Regions from separate parts of the Phyllobacterium sp. NPDC097923 genome, predicted to be linked through region 1. Evidence: riboswitches for the same ligand, from Rfam matches in the RefSeq annotation. Region 1 holds a riboswitch; each other region holds the start of a gene.

Region 1 (3,719 bases):
CGTTCTCATCGAAAACCTGACCTTCAAGCTGCCGCCCGGCGGCATTGTCGGCATCATCGGTCCGAACGGTGCGGGCAAGACCACGCTGTTCAAGATGATCACCGGACAGGAAAAGCCGGATTCCGGCTCGATCCGCGTCGGTGAAACGGTTCATCTCGGTTATGTCGACCAGAGCCGCGATCACCTCGCGGCGGAGAAGAATGTCTGGGAAGAAATCTCCGGCGGCAATGAAATCATCAAGATCGGCAAGAACGAGATGAATTCGCGCGCCTATGTCTCGGCGTTCAACTTCAAGGGCGGTGACCAGCAGCAGAAGGTCGGCAATCTCTCCGGCGGTCAGCGTAACCGCGTGCATCTTGCCAAGATGCTGCAATCCGGCGGCAATGTCCTACTGCTCGACGAACCGACCAACGATCTTGACACCGAAACGCTTGCGGCTCTGGAAGACGCGCTGGAAAAATACGCCGGCTGCGCCGTTATCATCAGCCACGACCGCATGTTCCTCGACCGGCTGGCGACGCACATCCTGGCCTTCGAAGGCGACAGCCACGTCGAATGGTTCGAAGGCAACTTCCAGGACTATGAGAATGACAAGATCCGTCGTCTCGGACCGGACAGCGTCAATCCGAAGCGTCCGAGCTACAAGCCTCTGACACGCTGATGCGACCGGGAGGGCGGCAACGCCCTCCCATCACCAATTTTGACGTTTCCATCAGTGATATTGGCTGGTTTTAACAAGCAATTTTCCTAAGATGCGGCTGATTTCACCGGAGTGCCGTCATGACAGACCTTTTCGCAACCAGAACGGACATCCTTCCGGCCCGCAAGATTGTCGGACGGGTGAGCGGCCTGTTCCAGGCGCCGAAAGACAGTTTTGTCACCGCTGCCACGGACACGCTCGATCTCACCTTTGAAGGCATCCGCGGCGATTATCACGCGGGCCTGACGCGCCGGTCCGGCGGGCGCGAACCCTGGTACCCGCGCGGTACCGAAATGCGCAATGAGCGGCATATTTCCATTCTGGCGGTAGACGAACTCGAAGCCATTGCTAAGGCCATGGGTCTGGCGCACATCAAGCCCGAATGGATCGGCGCCAACATGGTTGTGGATGGCATTCCCTCGCTTTCCATGCTGCCGCCGCGCACGCTGCTGTTCTTCGAAGGCGGCGTGACGCTGAAGGTCGACGGACAGAACGCGCCGTGCAAGGTCGCCGGACGCTCCATCGCCGAGCGGGCGCAGACCGCCGATCACACCGCGACGGCGCTTGACTTTGTCAAGGCGTCGAAGCGGCTGCGCGGCATCGTCGTCTGGGTTGAAGTGCCGGGAATCATCCGTTCCGGCGAAAAAATCGATGCGCGTCTGCCGGAGCAATGGATTTATCCGGGCTGATGCTTGCGTCCTTCGCCGATCTGTGGCGAATGGAATGCAGGTCCGGTGCCTGCATGCAGGAGAATCGGGAAGCCGGTGCAAATCCGGCACGTGCCCAACGCTGTATAGGGGATGGGCCGCGCAGATTGCCACGGGGAAACCCGGAAGGCGCGCGGTGCAGGTGAACCTCAGTCAGAAGACCGGCCGGACCGGATAGCCGAAACCGCATGGACAGCGGGGAGGTGTCTGGGGTCAGGGCAACCTGGTCCTCGCATTGTTGGGAGCAAACGATGCATGATTCTGCCTGTGGTCCCGTGGCCGCTGCCGATTTTTCCGCGGACGAGCGCGCCGCCGTCTACAAAGCCATCCATACCCGCCGCGATGTGCGCGACCAGTTCCTGCCAAGGCCCGTCGACGACGAGGTGCTGCTGCGGCTGCTCGATGCCGCCCATCACGCGCCGTCGGTGGGGTTCATGCAGCCGTGGAATTTCATTCTCATCCGCGATGCGGCGCGCAAGGCCGAGGTGCACCGGGCCTTTACCCGCGCCAATGCCGAAGCAAAGGCCATGTTCACCGACGAGCGGCAGGCGCTCTATGCATCGCTGAAGCTTGAGGGCATCGTGAAGGCGCCGGTCAATCTGTGCATCACCTGCGACCGGACACGCGGCGGCGATGTCGTTCTGGGGTGCACCCATAACCGGCAGATGGATGTCTACAGCACCGTCTGTGCCGTGCAGAACCTGTGGCTGGCGGCGCGGGCGGAAGGCATCGGCGTCGGCTGGGTCAGCATCTACCACGACCGGGACATGCGCCGCATTCTGGCCATCCCTGATCATGTCGAGATCATCGCCTATCTCTGCATCGGCTATGTCGACCAGCTCTACGATCAGCCGGAGCTGCAAAAGCGCGGCTGGCGCGAACGGCTGCCGCTGGACCAGCTCATCTATGAAGATCAGTGGAATGCCGGCGCCGAAGTCAGCTCGGATCGTCCTCGTCCGGATCCAGCAGCCGCGTCGCCCGCCATTCCGTCAATTTCCGGTTGATGGCTTCGAGCACGAAGAACCGGGCCGACTCCTTGTCGTAGCCCTCGTCGCGTAGCGCATCGTAATCCGTGTGCTGATGGCGGACGTGGGCGACCGTGGCCAGCCACACCGCAATGGGTGGTGGCAGGCTTTTCATGTGCGGTGCCGTGGCGGCGGCGCGTATGGGCTCGGAATCCGAATAGGGCACGGCCGGCAAAAGCAGCGTCAGCGCTTTGCCGATGGCCCTTTGGCGGTTGGTTCCTGAACTCATTGCACTCTCTTCCCGCCGATTCGCTGATCGATATACCAGCCTATTTCAGACGCGACAAAATTTGCCGTCAACGGAAAAACAAAACTTGCCAAATCTGTATTTCTCACATAAACATATCTTTATATCTTTTGAGGATACCTTGATGGACAAACGTGATCTCAATCTTGACCTGATGGTCGATACGCTGAAGGCAGCGGCGGAACCCAGCCGCCTGCGCATTCTGGCGCTGTTGTCCCGGGGGGATCTGACGGTTTCCGATCTGACCTCCATCCTCGGGCAGTCGCAGCCGCGCGTCTCCCGCCATCTCAAGCTGCTGTTCGAAGCCAATCTGATCAACCGTTATCAGGAGGGCTCCTGGGCCTATTTCCGCCTCGCTGAATCCCTGGTGGTTGGCGATATCGCCCGGATCCTGCTCGATCGTCTTGATGTGTCCGATCCGTTGCTGGAGCGTGATATCGAGCGGCTCGGCTCGGTGAAGCTGCAGCGCCGCGAGCGGGCCGCCGCCTATTTCAGTGCCAATGCCACCAGCTGGGACGCTATCCGTTCGCTGCATGTGCCGGATGGCGCGGTGGAAGCCGCGCTGACGAAGATCATCGGGCGCACACCGTTCCAGGCGATGCTTGACGTGGGCACCGGCACCGGCCGTCTTCTCGAACTGTTTGCCCCGCTCTACGTGCGCGGTGTCGGCATCGATATCAATCGCGACATGCTGACCATTGCCCGCTCCAATCTTGATCGGTCCGGCATCACCAATGCGCAGGTCCGCCAGGGCGATGTCTATTCGCTGCCGGTTGACCGGGAGTCCTTCGATCTGGTGACCGTTCATCAGGTGCTGCACTTCCTCGACAATCCTGCCGAGGCCATCCGCGAGGCCGCACGCGCCTTGCGTGCGGGCGGGCGCATGCTGATCGTCGATTTCGCCCCGCACGATCTTGAATTCCTGCGGGACAGCCATGCGCATATACGGCTTGGCTTCAACGACAACCAGATGCGTGACTGGCTGACCGAGGCCGGGCTGGCGCTGGAAAACAGCATCGAACTCGAACCAAAAGACAAAG
Region 2 (3,719 bases), 1.5 Mb from region 1:
CAGCCCGCCCCCGGCAGATAGACTTCGCACCAGGCATGCAGATCGGTGAAATCCTTGTCCGTTCCGGCGGGACCATCGATGGCGACAAGATCAGGCTTCAGCTGGATGAGATAGCCGGAGACGAACCGTGCAGCAAAACCGAGATTGCGCAGGACCTGCACCAGCAGCCAGCTTGAATCCCGGCACGATCCCGAGCGCAGGTTCAAGGTGGCGTCCGGCTCCTGAACCCCGGTTTCCATGCGGATGACGTAGCCGATCTCGCGCTGGATACGTGCGTTGAGATCGACGACGAAATTCACCGTGTTCGTCGGGCTGCGATCGATGGTTGCAAGGAAAGCCGAAACCAGCGGTCCTGCCGATTCCGGCTTCATATAGATCGACAGGTCGTCGCTGATCTCTTCGGGATAGCTGAACGGCCAGGTTTCGGCGACCGGTTCGACGAAGAAATCGAATGGATTGTAGACGGTCATATCAGCGACGAGATCGACCTCGATCTTCAGCTCCGTCACCGGTTCGGGAAAGACGAAGCGGGCGAGGAAATTGCCGTAGGGATCCTGCTGCAGGTTGACGAAATGATTGGCCGGACTGACTTTCAGGGAATGGCTGAGAACTTTTGTCCGGGAATGGGGTGCTGGCTGGAGCCGGATGATCTGCGGCCCGAGCGTGATGGGCCGGTCATACCGGTAATGCGTCAGATGATAGACTGCTGCGTGAATTGCCATATCGCCTCAAAAGTCTGATTCAAAAAAACCGCGGTTCCACAAATGCTCCCCGCACTCTAACGAGTTACCGGCCAATTGAAATCTTTCATTTGCCAAAAATTTTGGCAGCGGCAAAAATTGCCGCATAAACGTGCTTGCAACTGCGCGGCTGGCCGCATAGCATTCGCGCCGATGGTTTCTTCTGCACGACAACGCGGGAGATGAAAAGGGAACACGGTGAGGCGTACCCAAAAGGGACCGAGACCGTGGCTGCCCCCGCAACTGTAAGCGGTGAGCGATGCCTGACATGCCACTGACCGGAAGGTCGGGAAGGCAAGGCGAAGCTGAGACCCGCGAGCCAGGAGACCTGCCATCTCATCTACAATTCGAACCGGACGGGGTGTGCCGGGAGCGATGCGATGTCCTCTCCCGCATTGTCGCGATGGTGCATTGGCCGCGTTCCCCTAACCTTTGTCCACAAGGCAAGGCACCGGCATGACCACGCCAAGACCCGACCACCTGATTATCCTCTGCACCCCGTGCAAGACCGCCGGCGGCCAGCCGCGGCCGGGGCAGCCATGACATATCGGGTATTGACTAATGTTATAACGTTACTATACGAGAACGACGCGTCCGCGATGACGCGACGACGTTTACCGGTTGGGATTTGACACCATGTGCCTTGCCTGCAGTCACGGATATCCGCCCATGAGCCATGTCGCCCTGCGTGCCGACGAGGTGACGTTCCGCACAGCCGGCCAGACGCTGGTGGATGAGGTATCGCTCGACATCGTGCGCGGCGCGCGTCTTGCCATTATCGGGCCGAATGGCGCCGGGAAATCCACGCTTTTGCGCATGCTGGCCGGGCTGCTGCGTCCCTCCTCCGGCAACGTCCATCTCGACGGCACGGCAATAGACCGGCTGCCGCCGAAGGAACGGGCCAGGAGATTTGCCTTCGTCGGCCAGACCGACATGCCGGACCCGCAATTGCTGGTGGACGATTATGTATCCCTTGGCCGCATCCCGCACACCGGCACCCTGACCAAGGCGAAAGACCGGGATATCGTGACGGAAGCCCTGCTCCGCGCCGGGATCGCCGCGTTTTCGCGCCGTCCCATCGGCTCGCTCTCCGGCGGCGAAAGGCAGCGCGTGCAGCTGGCGCGCGCCATCGCCCAGCAGCCGGATATCCTGTTTCTCGACGAACCCACCAATCACCTCGACCCGAAAGCGCGCAGCGAACTGCTGGCGCTGGTCGCCGGCCTCGACGTGACAACCATCGCAGTCCTGCACGACCTGCCGCTGGTGGCGCCGTTTGCCACCCACGTCGCCGTCATGCATGCCGCCCAGCTCGTCGCCGCCGGCACGCCCGACGAAACGCTGACGCCGCGCATCGTCAGCGATGTCTTCGATCTCGATGTGCTGCGCCTGCGCCATCCCTCGCAGGATCGCGATCTCATGGTGTTCGAAGCACCCGGACCAACCACAAAACAAACTGCTCAGCTACGGAGAATTTGATGAAAAGAATGCTGCTCGCCCTCGCCTTATCGGCGCTGTCCGCCCCCGCATGGGCGTTTCCCGTGACGGTCGAAAGTTGCGGCAACCCCCTCACCTTCGAGGCCGCGCCAAAGCGCGCGGTCATCCAGGACATCAACATGAGCGAAATGGCCTTCGCCCTGCACCTGCAATCCTCGATGGTCGGGGTTTCGGGCATTACCGGCTGGTACAAGCTCGACGACGCCTTCAAGAAGCAGCTGGGCGCCATTCCCGAGCTTGCGCCCAAATACCCGACCCTTGAAAATCTCATTGCGGCGGAACCGGATTTCTTCTTCGCCGGCTGGAATTACGGCATGAAGCCGGGCGGCGAAGTGACCCCCGACACGCTGGCGCCGCATGGCATCAAGACGCTTGAACTGACCGAAAGCTGCGTTCATCTCGACAAGTCCCGGCCCGCTGCATCCATGGACCTGCTTTATGGCGACATGGAAAAGCTCGGCAAAATTTTCGGCAAAGAGGACGAGGCAAATAAACTCGTCGGCGGCTGGAAGACAGAACTTGCCGCGATCAAGACCAAGATCGGCGACAAGAGCGGCACCCGCGTCTTCCTCTATGATTCCGGCGAGGACAAGCCGTTTACAGCGGGCAAGTTCGCCATTCCCACGGCGATGATCAGCGAAGCCGGCGGCACCAACATCATGGCCGATCTCGACACCAGTTGGGGCACTACTTCGTGGGAAACCGTGGCGACGCGCAATCCGGAATTCCTCGTCCTCCTCGATTATCAGGATGATGCGGGTTACCAGAAGCTGCTCAACTTCCTCAAATCCCATCCGGCAATGAAGGAAACCGACGCCGTCAAGAACAACCGCTTCGTCGCCCTGCGCTATGCGGAACTGACGCCCGGACCGGCCAACATCGAGGCCATCGCCAAGATGGCCAAGGCCATGCATCCGGAAGCATTCTGAGTGCATCTGCCTTTCCGTCAGCATCTGACACTCATGACGGGGGTGATGGCCATTCTGGCCCTCGCCCTCGTGTCGATTGCCTATGGGGCAACGGTCATTCCGCTCGGCGACGTCCTGCGCGCCCTCGCCCATGCCGCCGGTCTCTCCGATACCGTCGTCAATGGCCCGGTCGGCAAGATCATCGTTGACCTGCGCCTGCCGCGGGTGATCCTTGCGATCTGCGTCGGCGCGGGGCTCGGCATTATCGGCGCGCTGCTGCAAACCGTCACCCGCAACGACCTTGCCGATCCGTTCCTGTTCGGCCTTTCCAATGGCGCGGCGGCGGGAGCAGTCTCGGTGATTACGGTCATCGGCGACCGCTTCGGCATCTGGACGCTGCCGATTGCCGCCTTCAGCGGCGGCATGCTGGCGGCCATCGTCGTGCTGATGCTGGTGCGGCGCGTGCAGGGACAGGGGCCGGAGCGGCTGATCCTGGCGGGCCTTGCCGTCTCCTTCCTGTTTGCTGCACTCACCAACTACATGGTGTTTGCCGGCGACCAGCGCGCCGCGCATTCGG
Region 3 (3,719 bases), 830 kb from region 1:
TCACCAATGCGACGGCCGCATGACCGGCCGACGAAAACCGCATCAGCGCCGTTTGCGCAGCCACACGCCATTCCGCCTGGCGCAACCGGCCAAGGATCAGCATAACCGGTATCAGCGCTCCGATCCACGCGCCGCCCGAGAGCGCATGCACCATATCGTTGAAACGGTGGGCCGCGCCAATCCAGCCCTCCCGCATTGTGGCATGGCCGGAAAATGCCAGGCTTGCCAGAAGCAGTCCCGAAGCCATGGCAAGAGCGATGTGCGCGCGGCGTGGCGACAGAGCCAATGCGGGCAACAAAAGCAGGGCGGCGGCGACCTGTATCGCCCAGCCGCGGCCAACGCTTGTCTCAAACAGCACGTCCCGGATGGTTCCGAGATCGACGGCATCGCTCCAGCCCTGCCCGATCATTCCAGCCTGCAGCGGCAGCGCAGCAAAGATCGTTCCGATAGCCAGAAAGACCGCGATGCCGCTCGCCGGACGCAGGCGCTCCCCGATCTCCAGCGCCAGGGGTTTGGGCACAAGCAGTGCGAGATAGGCAAACGCGCCCCACAGGAACATCGTGGATGCATTGTGCACGAACCTGCACAGAACAAGCGTGGTCTCCAACCCCATCAGGGTTTGACGGTGAATGTATAGCTGCCCTTGGTCTTGTGACCGTCGGTGGAAAGTGCGGTCCAGTTCACGGTATATTCCCCCGACGCGAGGGGTGCCGACAGCGGAATGACCAGTGTCTTGTGGTCGTTGATCGACAGTTTGGCCTGTCCTGTCGATACGGTCGCCTTGCCCAGGCCGGTGATCGTTGCGCCTGAAAATTTCAGGTTCAAACCCTCGGAAAACGTCAGATCGATCTCGACGGGCGAGACCTTCACGATGGCGTTTTCGGCCGGAACTGCCGATTCAAGATGGGCGTGCGCCAATACCTGCCCCAACAGGCCGGCATTGAGGACGGTTGCGACAGCAAAAATACGAATGAGCCGTGACATGAGAACTCCTGTGAGCGGGCGGATTTGACGGATCCGGAGAAAGGGTGCGACCGCGCGGCGAAAGCTAAGCCTGATTTTTGCCGGGATCATGGCAGAATCCCTGTTGGGCGCGGCGGCACGCAGGCGGCAGCGCGAAGCATCCACCGGCGGCCGTCGCTGCTCATTTCCGTACAGCTGCGCGGCTCGACATCGATGCGCCAAAATGCGGAATCCGGTGCCTGCAAGACGCTCAGAACAGCGGCGCGAATGACGGAAGCGTGCGTCACCACGATTGTGTGACCGCCATCATGCATATGCGCGCTCATCCAATCTGCAATCCTGACGAGAAAATCATGGATGGATTCGCCGCCATGCGGGGCCGAGGCGGGATTGTTCATCCAGTCCGTCACATCGTCGGGGTGGGCTTGGTGGACAGCGGCGAGCGTCTTACCCGCCCATTTTCCGTAACCGATATCCGCCAACGCCGCATCGACAACGGATTCCAAACCCAGGGCATCGGCGGTTTGCCGGGCGCGCAGCGCCGGACTGGTCAAAACACGGTGCGCACGGCGCAAATGCCCGGCAATAGCCTGCAGGTTTTGGGCTTCCCCGGGTTCAAGCGCTTCGTCAGCGGGGAAAGCACCTGTGCGGATCGCCGGTGTGGCGCCATGGCAAACAAGGGTCAACCGCGTGGCTCTGGCCAAAATATCCCTCAAAACCCTCAGGAAAAAACCGGAAACAGCCCGCAGACCGTTCATTGACAGTCTGCGGCGCGCACAGATATAACCGTGCTGTTGCGAGTTTGGAAGCCGGTGAAATTCCGGAGCGGTCGCGCCACTGTAATTAATCAGTCCTTTTTCACTGATTGAAAGCCAGACCCTGGCCGCAACATCATTTATTCCGTTAGTGAACGCGTCATTCTGGGAGAAAATTCATGTCCGATATCGCTCTTACGCCGTCAGCAGGCGTCACGCCCATTCCTCTTGGCGAAGTCTTGCCATGGGCCATTTTCGGCGGGCTGATCATGCTGCTCGCAATCTATTTCATTGGTGCGGAAGAAGGTGCGATGTCGCTCTTCTCGGGCATGTATGTGCACGAATTCGTTCATGACGGCCGCCATCTCCTCGGATTTCCCTGCCACTGAGGAAACAAAACAATGACAAGAGATCTTTTGATCCGCGGCATGATCGTAGGGGTCATCGCCGGGCTATTGGCGTTCGGGTTTGCCCGGGTGTTCGGCGAACCGCAGGTTGATCACGCCATTGCCTTCGAGGAAAAGATGAGCACGGCGGCCGGCGCAGCGGCTGAACCGGAGCTTGTCACGCGGGCGACACAGGCCGGCATCGGCCTGTTTACCGGCATTGTCGTCTACAGTGCCGCGCTTGGCGGATTGTTCTCCCTGGTTTTTGCCTTTGTGCATGGCCGGGTCAGTTCCCTCAGCCCGCGCAGTACGGCGGCCCTGCTGGCGCTCGCGGGTTTTGTGGCAATTGTTCTCGTTCCCTGCATCAAGTACCCGATGAATCCGCCTGCGGTTGGCAGCCCGGATACCATCGGCGCCAGAACGGAACTGTTCTTCGTCATGCTGGTGGTTTCGCTCGGTGCCCTTGCGGCGGCTGTGGGTCTGGCAAAGCGCCTTTATGCCCAGCACGGCGCATGGAACGCGACATTGATGGCCGGTGCCGCCTATGTCGTGTTCATTGCGCTGGTGCAATACTCGCTTCCCGCCATCAACGAAGTTCCCGAACAGTTCTCACCGACCGTTCTCTGGAACTTCCGCGTCGCTTCGCTGGGGATCCATGTGATCGTCTGGACCACGCTTGGTCTGCTCTTCGGCGCTTTGGCTGAACGGGTTCTGGCCGGACAGCGTCCGCGCTATCGTCTGCATGCGGCACGCTGAGCGCGGTCGCGCCATACCTGAACGTCCTGCGGGCGTTCAGGTTGCCGCTGCCGATGGGACTGTCATGAGACCGCAACGCTTCGATATCCCCATGGGATGCCCGGCAGGCTGGTTCCTGGCTCTGGTCGCATGCCTGTTCATGCTGCAAACCGAAAGCGGATGGGCGCACCGCAGCAGCGCCGGTACCGATACGTCGGGCATTTCCATTCCAAGCTTGTCGCATGGTGAAATGGCGCTAATCGCCGACTACCGCAAGCCGATTCTCGATCTGGCGGCCCGCATGACCCGCACCGATGAGAAATTCCGGCGGCTGCTGAACTACACCAATATCCAATACAGCTATTGTCTCTGGGGCATGGTCCCCGGCAGTGTCACCGACGAGCAAAGCCCGTTCAATGCCTGTTCACACGCCTATCTTGCTGCGACGAAGGCTGTGCTTGTGTATATGCGTGACATGCCTGAACACCGGGACGCCGTCAGTGCCCTTGTCTCCGATCTCGATGCCACACTTGTGCGCAATGGCGGCTCTTTCGTTATGTGCCAGTATAGCGGCGATCCCTACAACACGGCTGATATCATCAGGCCGCGCTGGAGCGATGTGCCTGGACACCTGACCAGCCTGTTTTCCTTCCTGGGATTCGCGATGCTGCTTGATTCAGCGCTTTTTGCCGTCATCCATCTGACACGCCCGCCACGACAGCCTGTCAACGCCTGATCAAGGCTATGGCCTTTAGGTCACACCGCGCATGTCTTGTCGCCAAACCCCGGATCGCCCTTTCCGCTGCGCGCGACTTGACGTAAGCCTGCTGTCCGGATCGTTTTGACCGTTTGAACGTTACTGCATTCCCTGCCCCATGAC
Region 4 (3,719 bases), on a different contig from region 1:
GAAGAGCCGACCAGCCCGGATGACGTGGCGGGCCACCGCAAGATCCGGCAGGCAATCAAGCCGGTGAAGGTCGCGACCGGCGAGATGTGCCAGAACCGCATCATGTTCAAGCAGTTCATCGCCGAAGGCGCCATCGACGTGGTGCAGATCGATTCGTGCCGCATGGGCGGTCTGAACGAAGTGCTCGCCGTGCTGCTGATTGCCGCCAAATATGAGCTTCCTGTCTGGCCGCATGCGGGCGGTGTCGGCCTGTGCGAATATGTGCAGCATCTGTCGATGATCGACTATATCGCCGTGTCGGGGACGAAGGAGGGCCGGGTGATCGAATATGTCGACCATCTGCACGAACATTTTGTCGATCCCTGCCATATCCGGGATGCCGCCTATATGCCACCGTCGCTGCCGGGTTTCTCGATTGAAATGAAACAGGCGTCGATCAAGGAATATCTCCACCGGCCATAGGAAAAGGGGCGGGGCTTCATCAGTCTGACAAAGAGCTGTCCTATGGCGATTGCATTGTCTTTTCTCGTCACGGGGTTCCCATGCTCGATCTGATCAAGCCTTCGCTTGCCCGCTTTGCCGCCAGCCTGCACCCGGAACCACCGGTGCATCTTGGCCGGCGCTACAACAGCGCGGGCGTCTTTCAGCCGGAACCTGGCAATACGGTGGTCTGCCATCTCGTGAAGGGGTCCGAGTCGGAAGGCTCGGTCATTGCCGTGCGCGACCGGATGCTGGCGATGCCCGATGCCGGGCAACTGGCCTTTACCCCCGTCTCCAGCCTGCACATGACGCTGTTTCAGGGCATTATCGAATATCGCCGCCGCCCGTCCTATTGGCCGGATGATGTTCCATTGGAGACAAGCATCGACGACATGACGCGGCTTTATGTGGATCGCCTGCGGGATTTCGAGGGATGCGGGCCGTTCAACGTGGAGGTGATCGATGTCACGCCGGCAGGTCTGACCGTGGCGGGCGCCAGTGAATATGACGAGCGCATCATGCGCGCCTGGCGCGATGAACTGGCCGTGCCGTTCGGTTACCGGCATCCTGATCACGACACCTATGTCTTCCACATCACGCTGGCCTATCCGATCGCGCGGTTCCCGGATGAAAGGCTCGGGGCCTGGCAGGAACTTCTGGATGATTGCCTAGCATTCATCCGGCGTGAATCGCCGGTCATTGCGTTGAATGCGCCCGCATTGTGCAGTTTTGTCGATATGAATCATTTCGAGGAACTGGTGGTTCTGGATTGAACCAGAGGCCGTTTGATCGCCAATCTGCGACATAGTGTACACGCGCCCGGCGTGTCGTCTTACGTAAATGCGATGTCGTTTCCGCACCTATTCTTTTTGGGTGCCGGATGCTTTTATCGGGGCACTTGAGGTGCCGCTTTTCTAGGGAAGCGGAGAATTGGGAAGCCGGTCGGAAACCCGGCGCTGCCCCCGCAACGGTAGTGGAGTGAAACACGGCATAACAGCCACTGGGTCACAACCCCGGGAAGGCGTCGTGACAGCCGATACGGCAACTCCAGAGCCCGGAAACCAGCCTCGGTACTGAAAACCGACTGATCGCGGTGGGCGATCAAGGAGCATGATTCTGTGCGGGCACCAGCCGGTGGCTGGCCGTGCAGGCGTTCTTCCTCCGTCACCACCAGTCAGTTCTTTCGCAACATCGAGGCGAGGACACGACATGGATATACGCAACGAACTGCTCCGGAACCTGAGAAACCGGAAACCCGGCTACGGCCTTGAACAGTCTTTCTATTCCGATCCGGATTATTTCCGGCTGGATATGGAGAACATCTTTTATCGCGACTGGCTGTTCATCGGCCATGATTGCGAAGTCGCCAAGCCCGGCAACTTCTTCACGGTGCAGGTCGGCGACTATCCCGTGGTCATCGTGCGCGACCGCCAGGGCCAGATCCGGGCTTTTCACAATTCCTGCCGCCATCGCGGCTCGCGCGTCTGCTCGGCTGAGCGCGGCACGTCGGCCAAGCTCGTCTGCCCCTATCACCAGTGGACCTACGAGCTTGACGGGCGCCTGCTGTTCGCCCGCCAGATGGGCGATGATTTCGACGCCAGCCAGCACAGCCTGAAGCCGGTGCAGTGCGAAAGCGTCGGCGGTTACATCTTCATCTGCCTGGCGCAGAATCCTGTCGATTTCAGCGCGACGCGCGCACTGATCGAACCCTATCTCGCGCCGCACCACCTCACCGAAACCAAGGTGGCCTATCAGAGCACCATCGTCGAAAAGGGCAACTGGAAGCTGGTCTGGGAAAACAACCGCGAGTGCTATCACTGCGTGGCCAATCATCCCGAGCTGTGCAAGACTTTCCCGGAAGCGCCGAGCGTAAGCGGTGTCCAGGGCGCCGCCGACGATCCGGAGATTGCCGCGCACTGGCAGCGCTGCGAAGCGGCAGGCCTGCCCAGCATTTTCCGCATGTCCGATGACGGCCAGTACCGCGCCACCCGTGTGCCGCTGCTGCGCGATGCGGAAAGCTACACGATGAGCGGGCGCCGCGCCGTCGGCCGGCAGCTCAGCGACAGCGTCAACGAGAAGCAGATCGGCTCGCTGCTGCTGTTCCATTACCCGACCACCTGGAACCATATCCTCGGCGACCATGCCATTTCCTTCCGTGTGCTGCCGCTCGGCCCGGATGAAACGCAGGTCACCACCAAATGGCTGGTGCACAAGGATGCGGTCGAGGGCGTGGATTACACCATCGAGGAACTGACGCATGTCTGGCTCGAGACCAATGACCAGGACCGCCGGATCGTCGAGGAAAATGCCTTCGGCATCCGCTCGCCCGCCTATGAGCCCGGACCCTATTCGCCCGAGCATGAAGGCGGCGTGCTGCAATTCCTCGAATGGTACTGCAGGTTCATGGAAGAGCGTCTCTCCGGCGGCGATACGCGGCTCAGCAAGGTAGCATAGGTACACAATGAACATGGGCGTTCCTCAGTCTTACCCGCACCTTGACCAGATGCAGCCATGGAATGACCGGCTGCATCTGCTGGAGTGTCTGTCGATCATCGAGGAAGCGCCGAATGTGAAGACCTTCACATTCCGTTCCGACAACCAGAACTGGTTCCGCTACGAGCCGGGCCAGTTCATGACCTTCGAGCTGCCGGTGCAGCCCGAAGCCGTCCTGCGCACCTATACGCTCTCCTCCAGCCCGTCACGGCCCTTCACCATCGCCGTGACGGTCAAGGCACAGGAGAACAGCATCGGCACCCGCTGGATGCTGGATCACCTGACCCCCGGCATGCGGCTGAAGGCCTTCGGTCCGCTCGGCGATTTCTCCATGCGCAGGCATCCGGGGGAAAAGTACCTGTTCATCTCGGCCGGGTCCGGCATCACGCCGATGATGTCGATGACCCGCTGGATGCATGATTGCGCCCCGCAGAGCGATATCAGCTTCGTCACCTGCGCCCGCCGGCCCAGCGACATCATTTTCCGCCGGGAACTGGAATATCTGACAAACTGCATGCCCAACCTGAAACTGTCGTTCCTGATCAAGGAACATGAGATGGGGCAGGTGTGGACCGGTATCCGCGGGCGGTTGGAAGCGCCCAAGCTGCCGCTACTGTCACCCGATTTCAAGGACAGGACGATCTTCTGCTGCGGTCCGGAAAGTTTCATGCGCGATGTGCGCGGCATGCTCGAAGCCAGCGGTTTCGACATGGCGCGGTATCATCAGGAAAGCTTCGGTCCTGCCG

The links. A riboswitch is a leader RNA that binds a small molecule or an ion and turns the genes downstream of it on or off. The one in region 1 is predicted to bind cobalamin.
Region 2: another riboswitch for cobalamin. It lies ahead of ACIQWS_RS04330 (ABC transporter ATP-binding protein); the one in region 1 lies ahead of bluB (5,6-dimethylbenzimidazole synthase).
Region 3: another riboswitch for cobalamin. It lies ahead of ACIQWS_RS07755 (CbtB-domain containing protein); the one in region 1 lies ahead of bluB (5,6-dimethylbenzimidazole synthase).
Region 4: another riboswitch for cobalamin. It lies ahead of ACIQWS_RS21275 (aromatic ring-hydroxylating dioxygenase subunit alpha); the one in region 1 lies ahead of bluB (5,6-dimethylbenzimidazole synthase).

What each region holds. Positions count from the first base shown of each region.
Region 1 is NZ_JBIWBL010000001.1:2,369,208-2,372,926, reverse strand. Features, by position in the region: gene ettA (energy-dependent translational throttle protein EttA) at 1-661, shown strand, start outside; gene ACIQWS_RS11945 (MOSC domain-containing protein) at 781-1,389, shown strand; cobalamin riboswitch at 1,416-1,592, shown strand; gene bluB (5,6-dimethylbenzimidazole synthase) at 1,659-2,411, shown strand; gene ACIQWS_RS11935 (DUF2293 domain-containing protein) at 2,344-2,661, opposite strand; gene ACIQWS_RS11930 (metalloregulator ArsR/SmtB family transcription factor) at 2,804-3,719, shown strand, end outside.
Region 2 is NZ_JBIWBL010000001.1:863,635-867,353, reverse strand. Features, by position in the region: gene ACIQWS_RS04335 (DUF2126 domain-containing protein) at 1-722, opposite strand, end outside; cobalamin riboswitch at 878-1,091, shown strand; gene ACIQWS_RS04330 (ABC transporter ATP-binding protein) at 1,410-2,216, shown strand; gene ACIQWS_RS04325 (ABC transporter substrate-binding protein) at 2,216-3,163, shown strand; gene ACIQWS_RS04320 (iron ABC transporter permease) at 3,197-3,719, shown strand, end outside.
Region 3 is NZ_JBIWBL010000001.1:1,536,849-1,540,567, reverse strand. Features, by position in the region: gene copD (copper homeostasis membrane protein CopD) at 1-613, opposite strand, end outside; gene copC (copper homeostasis periplasmic binding protein CopC) at 613-984, opposite strand; gene ACIQWS_RS07760 (histidine phosphatase family protein) at 1,071-1,649, opposite strand; cobalamin riboswitch at 1,715-1,866, shown strand; gene ACIQWS_RS07755 (CbtB-domain containing protein) at 1,898-2,107, shown strand; gene ACIQWS_RS07750 (CbtA family protein) at 2,120-2,860, shown strand; gene ACIQWS_RS07745 (hypothetical protein) at 2,925-3,575, shown strand.
Region 4 is NZ_JBIWBL010000005.1:186,187-189,905, reverse strand. Features, by position in the region: gene ACIQWS_RS21285 (L-fuconate dehydratase) at 1-462, shown strand, start outside; gene ACIQWS_RS21280 (DUF1868 domain-containing protein) at 543-1,253, shown strand; cobalamin riboswitch at 1,365-1,565, shown strand; gene ACIQWS_RS21275 (aromatic ring-hydroxylating dioxygenase subunit alpha) at 1,690-2,934, shown strand; gene ACIQWS_RS21270 (hybrid-cluster NAD(P)-dependent oxidoreductase) at 2,942-3,719, shown strand, end outside.